Regions from separate parts of the Acidovorax bellezanensis genome, predicted to be linked through region 3. Evidence: riboswitches for the same ligand, from Rfam matches in the RefSeq annotation. Region 3 holds a riboswitch; each other region holds the start of a gene.

Region 1 (3,230 bases), on a different contig from region 3:
GGACAACCCGATCAACGCCTTGATGCACGCCAATTACATCGGCATCCTGGTCTGGGCCGTGGCCATAGGCATGGCCTTGCGCCACGCCAGCGAAGGCACGCGCCGCCTGACGAGCGACCTGTCGAACGCCATCACGGCCATCATCCAGGGCGTGATCCGCTGCGCGCCCCTGGGCATTTTCGGCCTGGTCGCCGCCACGTTCGCCGACGCGGGCACGGCCGCCCTGCTCGGCTACGCCCACCTGCTGAGCGTGCTGATAGGCTGCATGCTGTTCGTGGCACTGGTGGTCAACCCCTTGATCGTCTACGCCAAGATCCGCCGCAACCCTTACCCGCTGGTGCTGATGTGCCTGCGCGAAAGCGCGGTGACGGCCTTCTTCACGCGCAGCTCGGCCGCGAACATCCCCATCAACCTGGCCCTGGCCAAGCGCCTGAACCTGGATCCCGACACGTACAGCATCGCCATTCCCCTGGGCGCGACCATCAACATGGCGGGCGCGGGCATTACCATCAGCGTGCTGTCCCTGGCGGCCGCCCATACGCTGGGCATCGTGGTCGACATCCCCACGGCGATTTTGCTGTGCGTGGTGGCGTCGGTCTGTGCCTGCGGCGCGGCCGGCGTGGCGGGCGGCTCGCTGCTGCTGATTCCCCTGGCCTGCAGCCTGTTCGGCATTTCCAACGACGTGGCCATGCAGGTCGTGGCGATTGGCTTCATCATCGGTATCCTGCAAGACTCCGCCGAGACCGCGCTGAACTCCTCGACCGACGTGCTCTTCACCGCCGCGGCCTGCCAGGCCGAAGCGCGCAAGACCACGGGTCTCTGACCACCGACTACCAACCACAGGCCCTCCATGCTGTTTGCCCCCCTCAAGTACATCCACCTGCTGGCCGTCATCGTCTGGCTGGGCGGCATGGTGTTTTCGCACTTTTTCCTGCGCCCCGCCGTGCAGACGCTGGAGCCCTCCGTGCGGGTGCCGCTGATGCACGCCGTGCTGCGGCGCTTTTTCGCGGCCATGCTGGTGACGGTGCTGGTGCTGCTGCTGTCGGGCCTGGGCATGGTGGCTTCGGTCTACCAGATGGCGGCCATGGCCGACCTGCAATTCCATATGCCGCTGTCGTGGAAAGTGATGGCGGCGCTGGGCCTGGTGATGGCGGCCTTGTTCGGCCATATCCGTTTCGCACTGTTCAAGCGCCTCGATCGTGCCGTGCAAGCGGCCGACTGGCCCGCCGGCGGCAAGGCCCTTGCCAGCATCCGCTTCTGGGTCGCGGCCAATCTGGCCATAGGCGTGGTGATCGTCACCGTGCTGCGGCTTTCGGCCTGAAGACCAGGACGCCGCACCACGCTAGAATCGCGGCGTTGGTGCGTGCCCTGCAGTTCTTGCCGGGCCGTTAAACGGGAAACAGGGTGGCGGCGATGCATTTCGCCCGCCTGGCCTGTACTGCCCCCGCAACAGTCAGTGATCAGAACCTGTTATCGCAGGCCAACGGACATCTGCAAGCCACTGGCGTCCACCACGCCGGGAAGGCCATGTCCGTCCACTCACCAGTCTGGATACCGGCCAACAAGGTGGTTTTTGCCCCGGGCAAAAGCCTTGTGAGTGAAGTGTCGGCGGGGTCGCTGGCGCGAACTGGTATGCCTTTCATGACTTTTTTCCAAGCAATCCACGCCGGCGTGCCGGCGCGTATGAGCGCCTGCGCGCTGGCCGTCCTCGGCCTGTGCTCCGCCGCCGGTGCGCAGACCGCGCCCGCGCTGGACACCATGGTGGTCACGGCCGCGCGCCTGCCCCAGCCACTGCGCACCGTCACGGCCGACATGAGCGTGATCGACGCCGCGGCCATTGAGCGCAGCGGCGCCGTCGGTGTCGCCGACCTGCTGTCCCAAGTACCCGGCGTACAGATCACGCGCAACGGCGGCCCCGGACAGATCACTTCGGTATCGCTGCGTGGCGCCGGCAACCAGCACACGGCCGTGTTCATCGACGGCGTGCGCTACAGCAGCCAGGAAATGCAAGGCGGAGCGGTCTGGGAGGCCCTGCCGCTGGCACAGATCGAGCGCATCGAAGTGCTGCGCGGCCCGGCCGCGGCCATCTACGGCTCGGATGCCATGGGCGGCGTGATCCAGATCTTCACGCGCCGGGGCGACGGTCCGCTGCGCGCCTACGCCGAGGCCGGCCTGGGCAGCCAGCACAGCTCCAAGGTCGCCACGGGCCTGCAAGGCGGCGCCAATGGCTGGAGCTATGGCCTGCATGTGGCCGACGAGCGCAGTGACGGCTTCAATGTGGGCAGCCCCTGGGTGGCCAACCCCGACAAGGACGGCTATGCCAATTCTTCGCTGGGGCTCAATGCCGGCCTGAAACAAGGCATCCACCAATTCGATGCGCGCCTGCTGCACAACCGCCTCAAGGCCCATTACGACCAGAGCCCACCGCCTTTCGACGACTTCGACACCGTGAAGAACACCACGGGCTCGCTGCGCTGGCAGGCCGCCTGGAGCGACCGCTACCAAAGCGTGGTGCAGTTGGGCCAGTCCCGCAACGACACCCAGCGCAACACCACGACCCCCGAAAGCGCCAAGGGCAACAGCACCAACTACCTGTGGCAAAACCAGTGGAAACTGGGCGCCCACCGCCTGAACCTCGATCTCGAGCGGCGCGAGGACCGGCTGACCACCAACTACGCCTGGACCCAGAACACCGACAGCCGCCGCGTGCAGGATTCGTTGTCGGCGGGCTGGCGCTATGCCAATGGCGCGCAGCAGTTCGACGCCAATGCACGCCATGACCGTATCCGCGACCAGCAAAGCAAGACCACGGGCGGCCTGGGCTACGGCCTGCAACTGGGTGACACGCTGCGCTGGGTGGCTTCGGCCGGCACGGCCTTTCGCACGCCCACGCTGTACGAACGCTTCACCGGCCAGGCCGCGATCGATCTGAAGCCAGAAAGCAGCACCAACCTCGAAACCGGGCTGCACTACACCGCCGGCAGCCATCAGCTGTCCGCCGTGGCCTACCGCAACAAGATCAAGAACCAGATCACTTACGACTGGACCAGCATGCCGGCCTGCAACTGCTACCGCAACTGGGAAAGCGTGGAACTCAAGGGCTTGACGCTCAGCGGCGCGACCCGCCTGGACCGGCTGAACCTGGGCCTGTCGCTGGACTTCCTCAACCCCAAGAATCTGGAAAACGGCAAGCTGCTGCCCTACCGCTCCAAGCGCATGTTCAAGCTCAC
Region 2 (3,230 bases), on a different contig from region 3:
AGCTGGGTCATGCTCTCCCATCGAGCTGAGGGCCGTACAGGATGCCTGTTGCTACCTGTTGCGCACCGGAGAGGTCGTCGGGGCGCGACGGATGATCTGCTTCCAGGCACGCTGGCCGACGGCCGTGACCTGCCGGTCGCAGTACTCACTCGCCGGACCCGTAATGGTCCACGGCGTCACGCAGCAGCCGTCCAGCTTTGGTGACGCCTTGCCTGCCTTGCGCCAGCACCGGATGGTAATTGGGCCAGATGTGGAACATCTTCGGCCAGATTTCCAGCCGCACGCTCACATCGGCCAGACCTGCCGCACGGGCCAGCGCGATCGCATCATCCAGCAAGGCCTCTGTGGAGCCCACGAAAATCGTCAGGGGCGCGATGCCGCTCAGATCCGCGAAAACCGGAGACGCCAGAGGTGTCTCTCGCGGTCGCTCTCCCAGGTACTGCCCTGCCAGGAATTGCATGATCTCGCGGTTGAGGACAGGGTCTCGCTGCGCGTTGCGGCGGTAGCTGTCTGCGGTCGCCGTCATGTCCACCCAGGGCGAGAGAAGCAGAGCGCCAGCGGGTTGCTGCATGCCCAATTCTTTCAGCCGTACGAGCAAGGCCACGGCCAGGCCGGCTCCCGCGCTATCGCCGGCGACAGCGATCTGGCGGGGATGGACGCCGGAATCCAGGAGAAATCGGTATCCGCTGACCGCATCTTCCAGAGCCTGAGGAAACGGGCACTCAGGGGCGCGCCGGTACTCGAGGGCGAGCGTTCTCATCGCCGCCGCGCGACCCAACTCGCTCACGAGGTGCCGGTGGCTCTTCAGTGAGCCCCAGGCATATCCTCCGCCGTGCAGATAGAGGATGACTTCGCTGGTGCTCGCAACGGGCGTGGACGTCCATTCAGCCGGAACCCCGTGCGCCGTCACCGGTTCCACAAGGACATCCGCTGCCGGCGCAAAGCGGTCTCCCTGCGCGTCGTACGCCGCCCGACGTTGCGCATTGGAGAGGAATGTCGGCCGCTCACGGAGCATGGCTTCCAGTCGGTCAAGCTCATTCATCGGAACACCTCTTTCAGTACGACGGGTCTCCACGCACTTTAGAGCACGCACATGATGCTGGGCAAGCCTCAAGCGCGTCCGGTGGCAGGGGCGTGAACTGGATTTCGGCCTCGGTGTCGAAGAAGCGTGCGCTCCACAGAATCGCACAAACCGCGATTCGCAGCTTTGCGGTTCCACGATCAAGACAGCGCTGGAGTTTCCCAACGACTGCATCTGGGTGGTCCGCCCCAAGCCCCCTTTCCCCCTCCAGCCCCCGTCCCCTCCTATAATCGCCCCTACCGTACAGGAGTCCCACGTCGATGCCGACCTGGGGTGAAACGGGAAGTCCGGTGACCTTGGCGCTTTTGCGCTGAACATTCCGGCGCAGCCCCCGCTGCTGTAAGCCTGACAGACACACTCGATGCCACTGGGCCTGATGCCCGGGAAGGTGGTGTGCGCTGAATGAGGGCGAGCCAGAATACCGACCTGTACGAATGCAGTTTTATGCCACGGGGTGTGGGCCGTTTGCTGATCGGCCTGTCCACGCCTGCGCGCAGCGGCAGTCCTCTCGCAATCTCCTTCTCCCCTGGGACACTTTCATCGTGTTGGGCTCGGGGAGAGCATGGACGAATCATTCAAACTCGCGCATGCACAACGCATGCAGCGCAAAAAAGCGACCGTGGCCGCGGCCATGGAGCGCTCGCAAACGCTGCAAGGCATCGTGGTGCTGCTCACCGGCAACGGCAAAGGCAAGACCACGTCGGCCTTCGGCACGCTGTACCGGGCGCTGGGCCATGGGCATCGCGCGGGCGTGGTGCAGTTCATTTCCGGCACGCATTGCACGGGCGAAGTCACGTTCCTGCAGCACATGGGCCTGCTGGGCCAGGGGCGGCAGGCGCAGGTCGACTACCACGCCATGGCGACAGGATTCTCCTGGGACAGCCAGGGCTGGAGTGCGGACAAGGCCGCGGCCGAGCTGGCCTGGAGCCAGGCGCGGCGCATGCTGGCCGATGCCAGCCTGCAACTGGTGCTGCTCGATGAGCTGACCTTCATGCTGCAGTACGGCTATCTCGCCGTGGCCGAGCTGCTGCAGGCCATCAAGGGCCGGCCGGCGTCGCAGACCGTGATCATCACCGGGCGCGCGGCGGCGCCGGAGCTGCTGGCGCTGGCGGACACGGTCAGCGAGATCGCCGACACCCGGCACGCGTTCCGGGCCGGCGTCAAGGCCCAGCCGGGCGTGGACTTCTGATGCCGCGCCTTTACTGGCTGCTGGCGGCAGGCTTGGCGGCGTCCGCGGTGCAGGCGGCCGAGCCTTTGCCGCGGCTGATGTCGACCAATATCTGCGCCGACGTGCTGGCCCTGGGCCTGGCCGATCCGGCGCAAATCGTTTCCCTGTCGCGCCAGAGCCAGGACGCCCAGCGTTTCTCCCTGGCGAGCCAAGCGAAGCAATTCGCGGCCAACGATGCCTCGGCCGAAGACGTGCTGCATCTGAAGCCGCAGATCGTGCTGGCCTCGCGGCGCTGGAGCGCGCGCTACCAGGCCAGCCTGTTCAAGCGCCATGACATACAGATAGTGACGGTGCCGTTCCCCACGGACTGGGACGGCATTTTCAGCAGCACCAAGCGCATGGGCAAGGCCATGGGCCGGGAGCAGGCGGCCAAGGAGTTGCTGGCGAGCATAGACCAGCGCCTCAAGCAGCTGCAGGCCACGCCCCGGCCGTTCAATGCCTTGTACCTGCGGCCCAACGGCGGCAGCGCGGGGGCCAAGACCCATGTCGATGCGGTGCTCACCGCCGCCGGCCTGCACAACCATGCGACGGCCCTGGGCCTGCAGGGCTGGGGGCGTATCGATCTGGAGCGCATTCTGCAGAACCCGCCCGATGTCTTCATCACGCCTTCCATGGTCAACGACCTGGCCTATGCCCGCTCGGCCCTGGGCCGCCATCCGCAAATGAAAAAACTCCTGGAGCGCATTCCCGTGGTGGCCTTGCAGCAAAACGACTGGGGCTGCAGCAACTGGCAGTTGATCGAGGCGGCCGAGTCCATGGCGGCGCAGGTCGACGCCTTGCGCATCAAGCCCATTGGCGCGGAGCTGAAGTCATGACGCGGGTGCAAGTCGCGCCGCGTCCGTGGCTGCTCAATCTGGGCTTGCTGGCCGCATTGCTGGTGCTGGCCTGTATTTCCTTGGGCATTGGTTCGGTGCGGATCGG
Region 3 (3,230 bases):
ATGGCCGGCCAGCGGCGCGCCCAGCAGCTTGCCCACGTCCGCGTGGGCGCTGAGCTCCAGGCCGCGCGCCACGATGTCGGCGCTGTTGTTAGCGTAGTCCGAGGTATTCGTCGCCGGGCCGCGCGAGACGGTGATGATGCGGTCGGAAATCGTGTTCTGGAAAAGCGCGGCGTCGACTTTCCAGGCGCTTTGCCTGAAGCTGGTTCCCACTTCGAACTGGCGGCTCGATTCCGGCTTGAGATTCGCATTGCCAAAGATGCGGCCGCCGCCCACGGCCGTGAAATCCGACGACAGTTCGCTCGCCGTGGGCGCGCGAAACCCGGTGGAGGCACCTGTGCGCAAGGCCCAGGCGTCAGTGACTTTCCAGGTCGCGCCGGTGGACCAGGTGAGCTTGTCGTAATCGCGCGTCGTGGTCACGGCCATGGGCACGTTCGGCGTCTGGTCGAAACGCGTCTCGCCCCAGGTCTTGCGCACGCCGGCGCGCAGCGTCACGCGGTCACCCAGGAAGTTCTGCGCATCTTCCAGGTACAGCGCATGGGTGTGCTCGGTCTGGTTGTTGTCGTAGGGCGCGACCTGGCCTGCGGGGCCGCCCGGCATGGCCCTGCGTTCGCGGTCCGAGCGCAGGCGGTTTTTCTCGTAGTCAAAGCCCAGCAGCAAGTCGTTGGAATCGCTCAGGCGCAGGCGCGGCTGCAGGCGCAAGCCGGTGGCGTCGAGCTTGCGGATGTTGTAGTCGCGCGCCGTGCCGGGCACGGCATTCACGCCCGACTTGATGACCGGCGAGGCCCAGTTGAACTCGTCCACATCGGTGAAGCTATAAAGATGCGCCAGCCAGCTCACGCGCTGGCCAGGCAAGGCGCCCTCGTACTTGAGATCGGCCGACTGGTTGTAGCGGTTGTCACGGCTGTAGATGTTGGCGCCCGAACCGCGAAAGCCGGCGTTGTAGATGCCGTCGGTGCGCAACTGCAATTCCAGGCGGTGCAGATCGGCGAGCTGCCAGCCCAGCGCGCCGGTCGCGCCGCGGCGCTTGTAGCTGGTGTTCGTCATCTCGGAGCCACCGCTGCCCGAGGTGTAATCGTCACGCCCGCCCACGTTCGCGCCTATGTACCAGTCCCACTGCTCATTGGCACCGCTGAGCTGCGTATCGGCACGCCACAGGCCCGCACTGCCGCCCACGGCGGACACGCGATTGCCGCCGCCGCTGGCGCCGGTGCGCAGGATGATGTTGATCACCCCGCCCATGTTCTGGCTGCCGTAGACCACCGAGGCCGGGCCGCGCACGATTTCTATGCGCTCCACATCCGACAGGCTGAGCTTGGACAGATTGGCCGTGCCCGCGCGCCGCCCGTTGAGCAGCACCGCTACCTGGCTGCGGTAGTCGCGGCCCTGGCCGTCGGTGGAGGCGCCGCGCAGGTTCAGCGAAGTCTGGGCGGCCGTCCATTCGCTCAGAAAGCCGACCGCATGCTCGGCCAGCAGGTCCGTGACCGAACGCGCCGAGGAGCGCTCTATTTCCGCGCGGTCTATGGTCTGCGTGGTGGCGGCGATGCGCGAACGGTCTTCGGGACGCGCCGTGGCCGTGACGAACACATCCTCCAGCGCCTGGGGATTTTTATTCCCCGTGACTTCCGCGGCGGCGGGAGCGATGCCGCCAAGCGCCGCGCCGCAGGCCAGCAGGCACAGTGCGGCCGAGCGCTGCAAGCGAAAGCCCGGGCGCAAGGCGGCCATGGAGTACGCGGAAAAAGAGGGCGAAGACGAAGCGGCGCGGCCGCGTGTCGGCCACGAACTGACAAAGGAGTGCATGCGAAGATTTCAAACGTGCGCTTCGCTCACCCGCGAAACGCACAGATCAATACCCACCGCAGTGCACGCAGCCAGGGGGCAAGTTGGCGGCCACGCACAAGCCAGCCGCCCACCTGCCCAGACATGCGCACTCCCGCGGCGTCCGAAGCGATCACAAAGGCCGGTATCCGGGCTTGCGAAACGCCGGCGGGCTCTTTAGAGCACTCCGACTCAGCCCTCGCCTTCCCACGCCATACATCGACGCAGTGACTGCCAGCCATGAATGGGCCAGCCTGAGGACCTGAGATTTCGCCTACCGTTGCGGGGGCAGCGCAGGAATTGCGAGACTTTGAAGCCCAGCGCACCTGCTTGTCGAACACCTTCGAATCTGGGCGCCACCGGGAAGTGAAGTCTCACCACCCGATCGACGCCTGGCCGCATTATCAGGGGAAAGCGCCATTTCTCCGCGGCGAGCCCGGGCCGGACTACCGCAGGCATCAAAAACTGCATATTTGCATAAAAAACCACATTCTTATAACCAGAATTGCATTCCTGGTTTTCATGCGGCTTGCGCGCCACTAGACTAGAGGCTTGCTGCGCTGCAGGTTCACTGGTTGAGGCGCAGGTCGTTTGTTGCCATTCCCATCCAAGAAAGCCTTTTGTATGTTGAAGAAAACCCTCTCTGCTCTTGCCTTCGCCAGCCTGGCCCTGACGGTCCACGCGGCCGACGTGGTGCTCAAGGTCGCGGCCACTGCCGTGCCCCAGGCCGAAATCCTCAACCACATCAAGCCCGTGCTGAAAAAGCAGGGCATTGATCTGCAGGTGCGCGAATTCAGCGACTACGTCCAGCCGAATGCGGCCGTGGAAGACAAGCAGCTCGACGCCAATTTCTTCCAGCACCAGCCCTACCTCGACAGCTACAACAAGGACCGCAAGAGCTCCCTGGTGGCCGTGCCCAACGGCAAGGTCCATGTCGAGCCGTTTGGTGCCTACTCCAGCAAGGTCAAGAACGTCAAGGATTTGAAGGACGGCGCCACCGTGGCCATCCCCAACGACCCGTCCAACGGCGGACGCGCCCTGATCCTGCTCGCCAAGCAGGGCCTGATTGAGCTCAAGGACCCCAAGAGCCTGACCCCGACCCCGATGGATGTGGTGAAGAACCCCAAGAAGCTCAAGTTCAAGGAACTGGAAGCGCCTTTGCTGCCACGCGCCCTGGCGGACGTGGATCTGGCCCTGATCAACACCAACTACGCCATCGAAGCCAAGCTCAACCCCACCAAGGACGCCTTGTTCATCGAAGGCAAGGACTCGCCCTACGCCAACATCGTGGTCGCCCGCCAGGACCGCGCCAACGACCCGACCATCGCCAAGCTGATGCAAGCCCTGCGCAGCGAAGACGTGAAGAAGTTCCTGCAGGAAAAATACAAGGGCGCGGTCGTTCCGGCGTTCTGAGC
Region 4 (3,230 bases), on a different contig from region 3:
ATGCCCGGCCATGCTTTCAAGCTCAGAGAGATGACCGAGGACGGGGAATTCAAAGGCCTGAGCCAGACGCCCATCCGCGAAGCGCTGCTTCAACTGGTGGCCAAGGACATCCTCGTGGGGCAGCGCGGATTCACGGTGCGTGTGCCCATGCCTACCGTCGCGGGACTGGCGGAAGTGCGTTCCATCCGGATACAGCTGGAAATCATGGCGGCAACGGCGGGCATGCAGGACTGGACCCAGCAGGGCACGCACAGGCTGGAGCAGATCCACGGTGAACTGCTCCAGGCCAAGGCCGTGGGAGATGTGGCGACGATTCTGCGCAAGAACGTGCAATTCCATTTCGCGCTCTACGGCCAGGACAGGATGCCGTATCTGATGTCGCTGCTGCGCTCGCTGTGGGCCATCACGGGGCCCAGCATCCGCTTCCTCTACGAGGAAGGCCGTCCCATGGATGTGTCGGGACACCACGCCCATGAGGATGTCATCCTGGCCATGCGCACCCAGGACCGCCATCTGCTGGAAAAAGCCATAGCGCAAGATGGCTCGGAGCACGGCGAGAAAATCCTGCAGGTGCTCAGAGACAAAGTCAGTCCCGAAGCGCTGACGGTGCAGTCGTTCCAGAAGATGGAGCTGCTCAGAACCCGGGCCAAGCGCGGGCGCAAGATCCAGCACGAGCAGTAAGCCCCGGGCCTGATGCGTCGGGCGTTCCAGGGAAATGCATTCCGGGCCCACGCAGTCGGGGGCATGGGGCAAAAAAATGCGGTTTTTTGCCTGGCAGCCCTTTGCCGCGCTGTTAGAATTTGGGCATTGACCAGTCAATGGCTGGCACAACAGTTCAGGGTGATTAGCTCAGTGGTAGAGCACTGCCTTCACACGGCAGGGGTCACATGTTCGAACCATGTATTACCCACCAGACAAAAACCTCTTGGATCCGCGATCCAAGAGGTTTTTTTCGTTGGGGCCGGCGTTTGCCGCCGGGCCCCAAACCGCCCCTATTTTGCTGCGTCACTGCTAGAATTCGCGCTGCCAATGATTTGGCAAACTGCTTCAGGTGTTCGCATGCAGATGCGAGTGAAACGGGAACAAGGTACAGGCCGCAAGGCCTCAAGCCTTGGCTGCCCCCGCAACGGTAGACAGGAAACCATCCGACGGAGCCCCGCAGGGGGCCCAGCCACTGAACGATAGCGATTCTTATCCACGATAAGGGTTGAACGTTTGGGAAGGCCGGATCTGGCGCATCGCGCCGCCTGTGAGCCCGGAGACCGGCCTGAGGATAGTCGTGGTGCGCTTTGCGCATCGTTCTCAAAACTGTCTGCGGGGTGTGGACGGCGGCCTATTTGCGCTTTGCCGTTCCCCGTGGGCGGCAAGGTGCCATGTGTGCGGCCTTCACATCAGGTGGTATGAGCCTTTTGTTCCAATGCCTTACACATGCTTGCGCTCTGCTGAGCGCGTTCGTCTTTTTTCTTCCCCCCGTTTTTTCCTGACTATCGGCTGCGCCGCGGTGCAGCTGGCCTTTCCCCTGGCCGCCATGGCGCAGGCGGCGCTGCCCGATGTGCTGGTCAAGGATTCGCGCGACGACCCGGCTTTGCAGCTGGATCGGCCTTCGCGTTCGGGCTCCTATGTGGCCGTGCCCATTCAGGATCTGCCGGCCAGCCTGGACAGTGTGTCGGCGGAGCAGGTCAGCGAACGCGCGGACCATGCGGTGGGGGATGCGGTCAGCCGCACGGTAGGCCTGACGGCGACCGGCTCGCCCGGCAACGGCGGCCTGTCGTTCGCCAGCCGCGGCTTTGATGGCGTCGATTCCGTGGGCGTGGCCGAAGATGGCCTGGTCCTGGGCGTGGCCGCGGGCACGACCACCTACCCGAGCAACAGCTGGGGCTACGAGCGCTTTGAAGTGCTGCGCGGCCCGGGCTCGCTGATGTATGGCAGCGGCACCATGGGCGCGACGGTCAACGCCATCCGCAAGCAGCCCAGCCGCGAGCGCGCGACCGAAGTCCTGCTGGGCGCAGGCGCGCATGGCACGGTCCGCGCCGGCATCGGTGCCAGCGGCGCACTGGGCCAGGAATGGAGCTACCGCGTCGACGCCTATGGCGAGCGCAGCGACGGCGAGCGGGATCTGGGCCGCAGCGACAGCCAGAAGCTGATGAGTGGCCTGCGCTGGCAGCCGCGTGGCGATCTGCAAGTGGACTTGACGGCCGACTTCAGCGACCAGAAGCCCGAGCGTTACTTCGGCACGCCCGTGGTGGATGGCCGCCTGGCCACCGAGCTGCGCGACAAGAATTTCAACTTCCTGGACAGCGATATCCACTACAAGGACCAGCGCTACAAGGCCAAGCTGCAGTGGCAGCCGCGGGACGGCATGACGCTGCGCAATGAGCTCTACCATTTCAAGGCCGACCGCCACTGGAAGAATATCGAAGGCTACAGCTACGACAGGGCCGCTGGCACGGTGGATCGTTACGACTATCTGCAGATCGGCCACGATCTGGCGCAGACCGGCAACCGCCTGGGCTGGGTCATGGCGCCTGCCGACCACCAGATCGCCATGGGCTGGGACCTGTCCGAAGCCAAGCTCACGGTGGCCAGCAACTCGCCCTACGGTGGCGAATCGCAGGTGTCGGCCTGGAATACACGCAACGGCTATTGGGACAGCCCGGATGCCTACCGGGCCCGCGTGGCTTCCAGGATCCGGCAGAACGCCCTCTATCTGGAAGATGTCTGGCAACTGCACCCGCAATGGCAGTTGATGGCCGGCGTGCGCCGCGACATGTATGACTTCGATCGCCAGGATTTGGTGAACGGCGCGGCATTCGACAAGTTCCTGGGAGGCACTTCCTGGCGCCTGGGCCTGACGCACCGCATCAGCGCGCGCAGCAGTGTCTATGCCCAGCTGAGCGCCGGCCATGACCCGGTGACCAGCCTGCTGTCGCTGAACAAGTCCTCGTCGGGCTTCAGCCTGACCCAGGGCCGCCAGGTGGAAGTCGGCTTCAAGCAGCAACTGCCCGAGGGGCGCGGCGAATGGACGCTGGCGGTGTTCGACATCACCAAGAAGGACATCATCACCCGCGATCCCAACCGTCCGTCCGAGTCCATCCAGGGTGGGCAGCAGTCTTCCACCGGGGTGGAGTTCACTTCGGTGCTGCATGCCACGAAGTCCTTGCGCGTTGAAGGCAACCTGGCCTATGTGGATGCCCGCTTCGATACGCTGCGCGAAGGCAGCGCCGGCATGG

The links. A riboswitch is a leader RNA that binds a small molecule or an ion and turns the genes downstream of it on or off. The one in region 3 is predicted to bind cobalamin.
Region 1: linked by a shared signal. The riboswitch ahead of N0K08_RS20350 (TonB-dependent receptor domain-containing protein) and the one ahead of N0K08_RS13690 (TonB-dependent receptor) in region 3 are both predicted to bind cobalamin.
Region 2: linked by a shared signal. The riboswitch ahead of cobO (cob(I)yrinic acid a,c-diamide adenosyltransferase) and the one ahead of N0K08_RS13690 (TonB-dependent receptor) in region 3 are both predicted to bind cobalamin.
Region 4: linked by a shared signal. The riboswitch ahead of N0K08_RS14195 (TonB-dependent receptor) and the one ahead of N0K08_RS13690 (TonB-dependent receptor) in region 3 are both predicted to bind cobalamin.

The regions. Positions count from the first base shown of each region.
Region 1 is NZ_JAODYH010000014.1:86,276-89,505, forward strand. Features, by position in the region: gene sstT (serine/threonine transporter SstT) at 1-823, shown strand, start outside; gene N0K08_RS20345 (CopD family protein) at 851-1,321, shown strand; cobalamin riboswitch at 1,341-1,577, shown strand; gene N0K08_RS20350 (TonB-dependent receptor domain-containing protein) at 1,642-3,230, shown strand, end outside.
Region 2 is NZ_JAODYH010000004.1:142,335-145,564, reverse strand. Features, by position in the region: gene N0K08_RS08850 (alpha/beta hydrolase) at 146-1,042, opposite strand; cobalamin riboswitch at 1,310-1,525, shown strand; gene cobO (cob(I)yrinic acid a,c-diamide adenosyltransferase) at 1,644-2,270, shown strand; gene N0K08_RS08840 (ABC transporter substrate-binding protein) at 2,270-3,124, shown strand; gene N0K08_RS08835 (FecCD family ABC transporter permease) at 3,121-3,230, shown strand, end outside.
Region 3 is NZ_JAODYH010000006.1:48,351-51,580, reverse strand. Features, by position in the region: gene N0K08_RS13690 (TonB-dependent receptor) at 1-1,722, opposite strand, end outside; cobalamin riboswitch at 1,939-2,175, opposite strand; gene N0K08_RS13685 (MetQ/NlpA family ABC transporter substrate-binding protein) at 2,440-3,228, shown strand.
Region 4 is NZ_JAODYH010000007.1:30,040-33,269, forward strand. Features, by position in the region: gene N0K08_RS14185 (GntR family transcriptional regulator) at 1-681, shown strand, start outside; tRNA gene N0K08_RS14190 (tRNA-Val) at 839-913, shown strand; cobalamin riboswitch at 1,033-1,285, shown strand; gene N0K08_RS14195 (TonB-dependent receptor) at 1,502-3,230, shown strand, end outside.